3 regions of the Priestia sp. YIM B13486 genome follow, and region 1 is predicted to be linked to each of the others. Evidence: riboswitches for the same ligand, from Rfam matches in the RefSeq annotation. Region 1 holds a riboswitch; each other region holds the start of a gene.
The links. A riboswitch is a leader RNA that binds a small molecule or an ion and turns the genes downstream of it on or off. The one in region 1 is predicted to bind ZMP and ZTP.
Positions count from the first base shown of each region.

Region 2: another riboswitch for ZMP and ZTP. It lies ahead of ACFX4G_RS27905 (phosphoribosylaminoimidazolecarboxamide formyltransferase); the one in region 1 lies ahead of ACFX4G_RS13760 (glutamate/serine transporter AimA).
Region 3: another riboswitch for ZMP and ZTP. It lies ahead of ACFX4G_RS07500 (phosphoglycerate dehydrogenase); the one in region 1 lies ahead of ACFX4G_RS13760 (glutamate/serine transporter AimA).

Region 1 is NZ_JBHZOZ010000004.1:351,042-354,326, forward strand. It holds gene ACFX4G_RS13760 (glutamate/serine transporter AimA) at 71-1,666, opposite strand; ZMP/ZTP riboswitch at 1,723-1,801, opposite strand; gene ACFX4G_RS13765 (cupin domain-containing protein) at 2,187-2,786, shown strand; gene ACFX4G_RS13770 (DUF3311 domain-containing protein) at 3,164-3,285, shown strand, end outside.
Region 2 is NZ_JBHZOZ010000026.1:6,993-10,277, forward strand. It holds gene ACFX4G_RS27895 (class I SAM-dependent methyltransferase) at 1-30, opposite strand, end outside; gene yeiL (transcriptional regulator YeiL) at 139-801, shown strand; gene ACFX4G_RS27905 (phosphoribosylaminoimidazolecarboxamide formyltransferase) at 957-2,123, opposite strand; ZMP/ZTP riboswitch at 2,173-2,251, opposite strand; gene ACFX4G_RS27910 (dihydrofolate reductase) at 2,380-2,865, opposite strand; gene ACFX4G_RS27915 (cysteine hydrolase family protein) at 3,015-3,285, opposite strand, start outside.
Region 3 is NZ_JBHZOZ010000002.1:659,586-662,870, reverse strand. It holds gene ACFX4G_RS07505 (hypothetical protein) at 89-550, opposite strand; gene ACFX4G_RS07500 (phosphoglycerate dehydrogenase) at 674-1,873, opposite strand; ZMP/ZTP riboswitch at 2,042-2,120, opposite strand; gene htpG (molecular chaperone HtpG) at 2,331-3,285, shown strand, end outside.

The DNA of each region.
Region 1 (3,285 bases):
TTTGATAAAAACTAAGTCTAAATTCTCCACTGACCTAAATAAAAAAACACGAGCACGGGCTCGTGTTTTTTTATTTAGATTTAAAATTTTCTTGATTGATTTGTTCAGCTTCTTTCATATATCGGTTAGATTTGCCGCTTTTAATTCCCCAGTAATAAAAAGCTAATGATACGCAAGCAATCACTAGCATATCCCATCCGAAAGGCAAAATATTTTTGCCTCCGAATTTTTCGCTTCCTATGTAGGAAATAAAAATCATGCACGCTAAATAGATAAGCATCCAAGCCCCGGTTAAAAATTCTTTTTTAAAGCCCACCCATTTATTTTTCGCTTGGTAATAAAAATAAACAGGCAGGCCAATTGCCATAATAAAGATCACTTCACCTGTAAGCGGCCATCTTGCCCAGTAAAGCGTCAAGGAAGCAAAAACGAAGCCGCATGGCGCAATAACTGATGCCCCTTTTAAATAAAATGGACGGTAAAAGTGTGAAGCCGTTTTTCTTAATGTTATAAGCGCCACAGGACCCATAATATAAGAGATAAGCGTCGCTACTGAGATTACTTCTGCTAAGACACCCCATCCTCTAAATAAAAAGAGAAACAAGAAGCAAGCTGCTAAATTTAGCCACATAGCTGGGCGCGGGACATTGTAAAGTGGATGAAGAGTACCAAATATCTTTGGCAAGTATCCATTTTGCTGCATCCCGTATAACATTCTAGAAGTAGTTGCCGTATATGTAGCACCTGTGCCGGAAGGAGAAACAAATGCGTCTGCGTATAACACAATTGTTAGCCAGTTAATTCCAAGCGCAATCGCTAAATCAGCAAAAGGAGAATTAAAATTCAAGTGATTCCATCCATCAGCAATTGATGACGGACTTACTGCTCCGATAAAGACAATTTGCAATATAATGTATACAATTCCTGCAATAAAAATTGAACCAATTACAGCTATCGGAATCGATTTATTAGGTGATTTTGCTTCTCCTGCCATATTTACAGGACTTTGAAACCCATTAAATGCAAACACAATACCTGATGTTGCCACTGCCGTTAAAACACTGGCCCACCCATAAGGGGCAACCCCATGCTCACTTGAAAAGTTTCCACTATGAAAACCAGCGAAAAATAAAGCCCCTGCCGTTAAACCAGGAATAATTAATTTAACAATCGTAATAAATGAGTTTGCTTTCGCAAAGAGATTTACCGTCCAATAGTTCACAAAAAAGTAAACGAATAATAACAAAGACGCAACTGCCAACCCCTTGGACGTTAAAATTCCATTGTCTACCAATTCATGAGTCCAGCGAGCCCACTTCCACGGCCAAGTACTCATATATTGCACAGATGCAATAGCCTCCACTGTTATCGTTGAAGCGATTGAAATCCAGTTAGCCCAAGCAGCCAAAAAACCAATAAATGATCCGTGTGAATACTGAGGATATTTAACCATCCCCCCTGCTTGTGGAAACATCGCGCCCAGTTCAGCATATGATAGGGCAATGGTCAAAATAACCACCATTCCAATAACCCATGAAAAAATAGCCGCGGGTCCCGCAATTTGAGCTGCTTTCCATGCTCCAAACAGCCACCCTGAACCGATAATCGAACCTATGCCTGTCATGGTTAAAGCAAATGTTCCCATCTTCCTTTGCATATTGCTCATCCAAATCTACTCCTCTTCCCTAGGAAAATAAAAAAAACACTTGCGGAATTCTCTCAAGTGTTTGCCCAGGCGCGCGGCTTATACGCTATATGCTCCCCCATGGTCATCCATGTTGCGCCAGTCACATATAGGAATATATTTTTTATCAGTATATAACATTCATTTCTATTACTCAATACACAAAAATGTTTACATTACTTTTATAAAGATAATAAATTATTCGTAAAATTATGAATAAACCCTCTGAAAATCTCTTTTTAATTACAAAAACAACTAAAATCCTAACTTTTCTTGTTGTTTGATTCTTTTACTCCACGAGCAGATTACCTTCTAAAAATTATATTAATATATAATATTCATTTACATAATAAGAATTAACAGCTATATATCCATAGAATTCTTGCACTAGACCCTTTACTTATATACAATATGAAGAAAAGATACTAAAGTGAACTGCCCACCGCTTAGCTACGCTTGAAGTGGGAGACTTCTTTTAGGAAAACGTTAAAACCTACATATCATGCACTTCGCAACAAATGAAGTACTTCGAGCAAACTTCTCTGTTTACGCAAGCACAAAACAGGGAAAATTACGAAAAAAGATTGTTAGAGGGATGCTTATGAATTATGCAAATGTAAAAGTTCTTTATTTTGATGACGACGGAACCATTCCAAATCACCCTCGTCTTCCAGTTTTGTTGTATGAACACGTATTTATTAGTAAGAAAGAGAAAGTGGAGAGCATTTTTAATTCTCACAACTGGAAAAACAGCTGGGTAGGCGGCATACATGATTTTCACCATTACCACAGTAATTCTCATGAAGCACTAGGTGTAATTAGCGGATCTGCACGTTTAAAACTAGGTGGACATATGGGGGAAAATATCGTGGTGCATGCTGGCGATGTGCTCGTACTTCCTGCAGGAACAGGGCATATGCGTCTGCAGTCAACTGCTGATTTTAAAGTGGTTGGAGCTTATCCAGAGGGCATGGATTACAATTTAAGAACAGGAAAACAAACTGATCGCCCTCACGTATTTGATGAAATTGCACAAGTACCTATTCCTACAACAGATCCTGTTTATGGCGACAAAGGACCACTGACAGAGTGGTGGAACTAGACAAGCACTTATTGTCTAGTTTTTTTATTTGCTCTGTTTTATTCTTTCCATGAATCTCTATTTGAACATACAAATTCTTTTCTTATGATGCAATAGCAATATACTTTATCTCAGCGAAATAATAAAAACTTCCCGGTCAAAACTAAATTTCTTCTTTTCCGTTCTCTTTTTGCTTCAAGAGCAACTTCGCTTAGATTATCCCCCTTTTTTTCCTTCGTAATCATTTCAAATATACTCCCACCATAAGCTCTTTTTTGTTTTTCTAAAAAAATTTCCATAGATTATAACGAAATTTTCAAAAAACTTATTGCTTTACCATGTCAGACTTGCTATCATAGTGAACATTGTTAGATAAATTTTTAGTAGGAGGAGTAAAATTGAACAGAAAATTCATAATTTTTATTTTATTCATCATTCCATTTATTGCTCAATTCGTTTTTTTACCTTTTGTAAATAACATTCATCCAATTATTTTTGGATTACCTCTTTTGCATTTATG
Region 2 (3,285 bases), on a different contig from region 1:
TTCATTCCAATATTCATCTTGTTTGATCATCTTTATGAAACAACTCCCTATTGATCTATCAACTTTTATTGCATCATAGCATGTAAAAACATAAAATAATGTGAGATATCTCATATTTTTATAATAGTAGGAGAAAAAATGAAATTTTTAAACGAGCCTATGCAAAGTTACTATATCGAGAAATACTCTATTCAATCACTTTTTTCCTTTCCAATTACTCCATTTATTCAGGTCTGCGAATTTGAACGTGGTGAATTTATCTATAAGGAAGGCTCCTATCCTCAATATATTTATTATCTTGTTGAAGGTAAGGCAAAACTCTATGTTACACACGAAAATGGGAAAGTGTCCTTGATTAATTTTTTACAAGCTCCAACATTTATGGGGGAAGTGGAACTATTAAATTCACAAAGATATTCTAAAGCTATACAAACTGTCACTAAAACCATTTGTTTAGCTATTCCTATTAACACCTGTAAAAATAAGCTCTTAACAGATGTAACATTTCTCAGATATTTATGCAGTTTTTTAAGTGAGAAAGCAACTAAAATTTCAGCAAAGTATACACAAAATCAGGCCTATCCACTCGAGAACCGTCTTGCTGCTTTTATAATGTTGTCGGCTGATGATAACTTTTATAAAGAAAAACATACTGAAGTATGCGAATACTTGGGTGTATCATATCGCCATCTACTCCATGTACTAGCCCAGCTATGTAAATCAAAGACTATTGAAAAGCAGTCGCGAGGTTACATTATTAAGGACAAAGAACGTTTGAAAAAATTAGCTAAATTAAATTAAAGACACTCATAATAACCTCGTTTCATAAGAAAGATGACTATATGTAAATGATATAAAATGTAGTTGCCATAATCGCATGTATCGAAAACATTCTAGAAGAGCCAATCCCTTTATAAGTCTTGGCTCTTTTGGGCTAATCATATTTAATTCATAGCTCAATGATGGAATACACGTATACCTGAATGTGCCATGATCATCCCATATTCATTTGCTGCCTGTGTAACTTGTTCATCTCGTAAAGAATTTCCTGTTTGAACCACATATTTAACGCCACTTTGAGCCGCACGATCGATATTATCACGGAAAGGTAGAAAAGCGTCGGATGCATAGGAAACGCCTTTTAATCTTTTTAGCCATTCTCGTTTTTCACTCTTACTTAGCCTAGCAGGGACCTCCTCAAAACATTGTTTCCAGTGCTCATTTTCTACCTCAGTAATATCATCATTCAGCCATCCATCAATTGCATTATTAACTTCTACACGAGAAATGCCTTCTCTGAACTTCATGTTAAGGGCTCTTGGATGTTGTCTTAGCCACCATTTATCAGCTTTTTCAGCAGCCAACCTCGTACAATGAATACGGGACTGCTGTCCAGCACCAATTCCAATTGTTTGGCCATCTAATGCGAAACAAATGGAGTTTGATTGTGTATATTTTAATGTAATAAGAGCAACAAGAAGGTCTCTCTTTGCATGATCAGGGATATCACATTGAGTCGTAACAATCTGATTGAAAACTTCTTTCCCAATCTGTACATCATTTCTTTGTTGTTCTAGAGTAATGCCAAATATCGTTCTTTTTTCAATTAGATCAGGCACATAATTTGGATCAATCTCTAAAATTAGATATTTTCCTTTCTTTTTCTGTTTCAAAATCTCTAGTGCTTCTTGAGTGTAGCTTGGTGAAACAATCATATCAGAAACCTCTGTTTTGAGGAGATTAGCTACAGTTATATCCACTTCATCACTAAAAGCAGCACAATCTCCAAATGAAGACATCCTATCTGTCCCACGCGCTCTTGCATAAGCAATCGCTAATGGAGACAGGTCTAGGCCTTTAACAAAATAGGATTCAGTAAGTGTCTCATTTAGTGGAGAGTACACAGCTGCACCTGCTGGACTTACGTGTTTAAAGGATGCAGCTGCAGGTTGATCAGTAGCCTGTCGAAGCTCCCGAACCAGTTGAAAAGCGTTTAATGCATCTAGAAAGTTAATATAACTTGCTTCTCCATTTAAGATTTTAATAGGCGTGTTTTTAGCATTCTGAACTTTAGCTTTACTTTGATTTGGGTTCATTCCGTACCGTAAACCAATCTCTTTCATGTAAAAAATCCCCTTTCTAAATAAAAAAAGTATTTGAACTCATGTTCAAATACTTTGCCCAGGCGTACGGCCGTTATCTATGTGCTTCCTCATGGTCCTCCATGTTTACGCCAGTAACACATAGTCTGTTTTATAGGTAAATTTTACATAATAAAAGTAATTTTAACAATACTTTTATCTAAATTTTTCTTTTTAAATTATATATTATATACTAATCTAATTTACATAAAAGGTATTTATTGGTATCTTAACTTAATTAGTTGATTTTTTCATATACATGAAAGTAATGTTCATAATGATTTCTTTCATCTTCAATACCTTTTTCAACCGATAACTCTTTCCATAGAGAAAAATCAAACTCTGGAAAGAAGCGATCACCTTTGAAATAATGATTGATTTTAGTTATGTACAATTTATGAGTGTAGGGTTGGAATTGTCGATAAATTTCCTCTCCTCCAAGGATAAATACTTCTTCCCCTTCGCACATGGAAAGAGCTTGTTCAACTGAATGAGCTATATAACAACCTGGAGCTTTATAATTTTCATTTGTGGTCATTATAATATTTTTACGTCCCTCCAGAGGTTTTCCGATGGATTCATAATTCTTCCTACCTAAAATAATTGAATGCCCCATAGTAACTTTTCTTAGATATTTCCAATCATTTGGGAGTCTCCAGGGAATATCATTATCCTTCCCAATTACATTTTCTTTTCCTACAGCAACCATTGCAGATATGATCATATGGTCCCTCCCCCCTTTTCTTTAATTTTAACAAATAAAGGAGGACTAGATGTATATCCTATACGAAATTAGTTACCATAATGTGCGTTCCAGGAACAAAAAACAGCCTTTGAAAGGCTGTTTTTTCCTTTGAAAAGTTATTTATTAGATTAAAATATAATTTTCTTTACTTCTTTTAATGTAACGAATCTGCCGCCTAGAATATTATTATGATGTTCTACTATTTTTGAAGCTGAAAGCACAGCCGTATCAAATGTGCTATGAGCATCTTTTACTAAGATATTCTCTTTATAACCTAAGCTATATGCTCTTCTACAAGTAGTATCTAAACAAAATTCAGTTTGCATCCCTGCAATGACTAATCTTCCAATTTCAAGTTCCTGAAGTTTTTTATGTAGAGTTGTTTGATAAAATGCGTCC
Region 3 (3,285 bases), on a different contig from region 1:
CTGCTGGTGTATAAACGGATTGTTTTTTGACTTTATATTCCGATGCTTTTTTAATACTTCTACTATCACTTCTTAAAGTAGGAATCACCTATTCTTTTGTAGTCATAGAATGAAGAATCCTTACCTTTTTTTCACAATATTCAACAATTTCATAACAGGCTGTGAGAATATCATGTCTAGACAGTTCTATTTCATCAAATACAAATTTTGAAAGCTGCTTCTGCAGAACCTCCAGCTTTTTGCTGTCTTCTTCATCGATCCATAGCCCTTCCGTAATACACACATCTGCTAGTTTGTTAATAGATTGAGCCGTCCAGTTTAAGCCGGCTGAAGAAACAGTTTTTGTAAGTAAATCGTTTTTTATAGCTAGAATAACTTGACACACATGGGTATAGGCATCAACTTTCTTTTGGATAAATGCTTTGCGAAGCTCTTGTTTGTATTGCTCTTTCGACATCACTATAGCTACGACAGACGTAATGAATGTTCCTGCCAGCGCGATGAGCGACCCTATCAAAATTCCTATCAGTTCTCCGGACAAAACGTTCACCTCTTTAAAGGTATTTCTATATGCTATGAGAATGAAGGAATTGATATGAGGTAAACACCATGTAAAAACAGCCCTAACTTTTCTAAGTTAGGGCTGTAACACTAAAATATGACGGAAACCAAATTAGATAATACGACTTGTAATAATTCCTTCAATTTGACCGATTTTTTCTTCTAGCTCAGGCACAATCTCGTCACTTACTTGATTGTCAATATCGATCATTGTATACGCATATTCACCGCGGCTTCTGTTCACCATATCTGCGATGTTTAAATTGTAGTTTGAGAATACTTGCGTAAGTTGTCCTACCATATTCGGCACGTTGTGATGGAAAGCAGCTACGCGTTTTTTCCCAGTGTAAGGAAGAGATGCATTCGGGAAATTCACTGAGTTTTTAACGTTTCCTGTTTCTAAGAAATTTTTCACTTGACGTGCTGCCATTACCGCACAGTTTTCTTCTGATTCTTGAGTTGATGCCCCTAGATGAGGAATTGGCACAACATTTTTCATGTTCAAGACATTTTGATTTGGGAAATCTGTAATGTATCGTCCAACTTTTCCACTTTCAAGAGCAGCTTTCATATCTTCTTCGTTTACAAGCTCACCGCGTGAGAAGTTCAAAATATGAACATCAGGTTTCATGATGCTAAACGTTTCTTTGTTGAAAACACCTTTTGTATCGTCCGTTAATGGAACGTGAACCGTAATATAGTCAGATGCTGCAAATAGTTCTTCTAGAGACATTGCACGCTGTACGTTGCGAGACAAATTCCAAGCTGTATTAACAGAAATGAATGGATCAAAACCAATTACGTCCATATCTAAATCAAGCGCATCGTTTGCTACAAGAGCACCAATTGCACCTAAACCAATAACGCCTAACGTTTTACCTTTGATTTCTTTTCCAACAAACTGTTTTTTACCTGCTTCAACTAACTTAGGAATTTGATCACCTTGGCCATCCAATCCTTTTGTCCATTCAACTCCAGCAAATAAGTTACGAGAAGAAGCCATAATTGTAGTTAAAACCATTTCTTTTACTGCGTTTGCATTAGCTCCTGGCGTATTAAATACAACGATACCTTGCTCCGTGCAAGCGTCCACCGGTATATTATTAACCCCTGCTCCAGCTCGTGCAATAGCTTTTAAATTTTGGTCAAATGCCATGCTGTGCATGTTAAAGCTACGCACGACAATCGCATCTGGATTTTCGCTGTCGTTGTCAATTTGATAACCTTCTTGATTAAAAACATTTAGACCTTTTTGTGCAATGTTGTTTAATGTTTTGATTGTTTGTACTTTTTTTAATGTTAATGTGCTCATTTTGTACTCTCCTCTGATTATCATCGTAGTTTTACATGTTTTTACCTTTGGATAAAGGAACTTCATTTTTAATTTTTTAAAAAGTCTGGTTTTTTAGCCTACATATGTGATAACTTCTATATCCTCTCCCCCTAAACAGAAAGAGGTAAGAGATATGTATTAATCCCTTACCTCTGCCCAGGCGAACGGCTACGTCACTATATGCTTCCTCACGGTTATCCGCGTTTCGCCAGTCACATATAGTCTTTGAAATTAAGTATATTCTAGCAAACTCTTTCAGAACGTTCAACCTTTTTTTAAAAGTTTGCTTTTTTCAGTCTAATTTTTAATCTCTTTAGTGAATCTCCTAATATATTGACAAATACCCTAATACATGTTAAATAAGAAGAGTGATTAGCACTCTATCCACTCAAGTGCTAATTGTTTTATAAGCCCTATTTGGAAAGGAGAATTTCTTATGTCAAAAAAAGAATTCAAAGCTGAATCAAAGCGATTATTAGAGATGATGATTAATTCCATCTATTCTCAAAAAGAAGTATTTTTGAGAGAACTTCTATCAAATTCAAGTGATGCAATCGATAAAATTTATTACAAAGCCTTAACAGACGACTCCTTGCGTTTTAACAAAGAAAGCTATTACATAAAAGTAACACCAGATAAAACTAACCGTACCTTAACCATTACGGATACTGGAATTGGCATGACGCAAGAAGAGCTTGAAAGCAGCTTGGGCACAATTGCGCGAAGCGGTTCCCTTGCGTTTAAAAACGAAAATGAAACAAAGGACGGGCACACGATTATCGGCCAATTCGGCGTTGGGTTTTACGCAGCGTTCATGGTGGCAGATGTCGTGACCGTGATTAGTAAAGCGTTAGGCAGCGATGAAGCCTATAAATGGGAATCTACTGGTGCTGATGGTTATACAATCGAGCGGTGCGAAAAAGAAACGGTTGGGACTCAAATTATTTTAAAAATTAAAGAAAATACAGAAGATGAAACATATGATGAGTATCTAGAAGATTATCGTTTAAAAGAAATTATTAAAAAGTATTCAGACTTTATCCGCTACCCGATTAAAATGGACATAACGGAAAAACGTCCTAAAGAAGGTTCTGATAACGAGCTAGAAGATTATACAGAAGAGCAAGTTATCAACAGTATGGTACCGATCTGGAAGAAAAATAAAAATGAATTGACTTCAGAAGACTATGAGCAGTTTTATTCAGAAAAGCGCTACGGATTTGATAAACCGCTCACTCACCTTCATATTAATGTGGATGGAACGATTCGCTACAATGCTATTTTATTTATTCCAGAAAATAGTCCGTTTGATTACTACTCAAAAGAATTTGAAAAAGGACTTGAACTCTACTCAAACGGCGTCTTAATTATGAATAAATGTGCAGATCTTC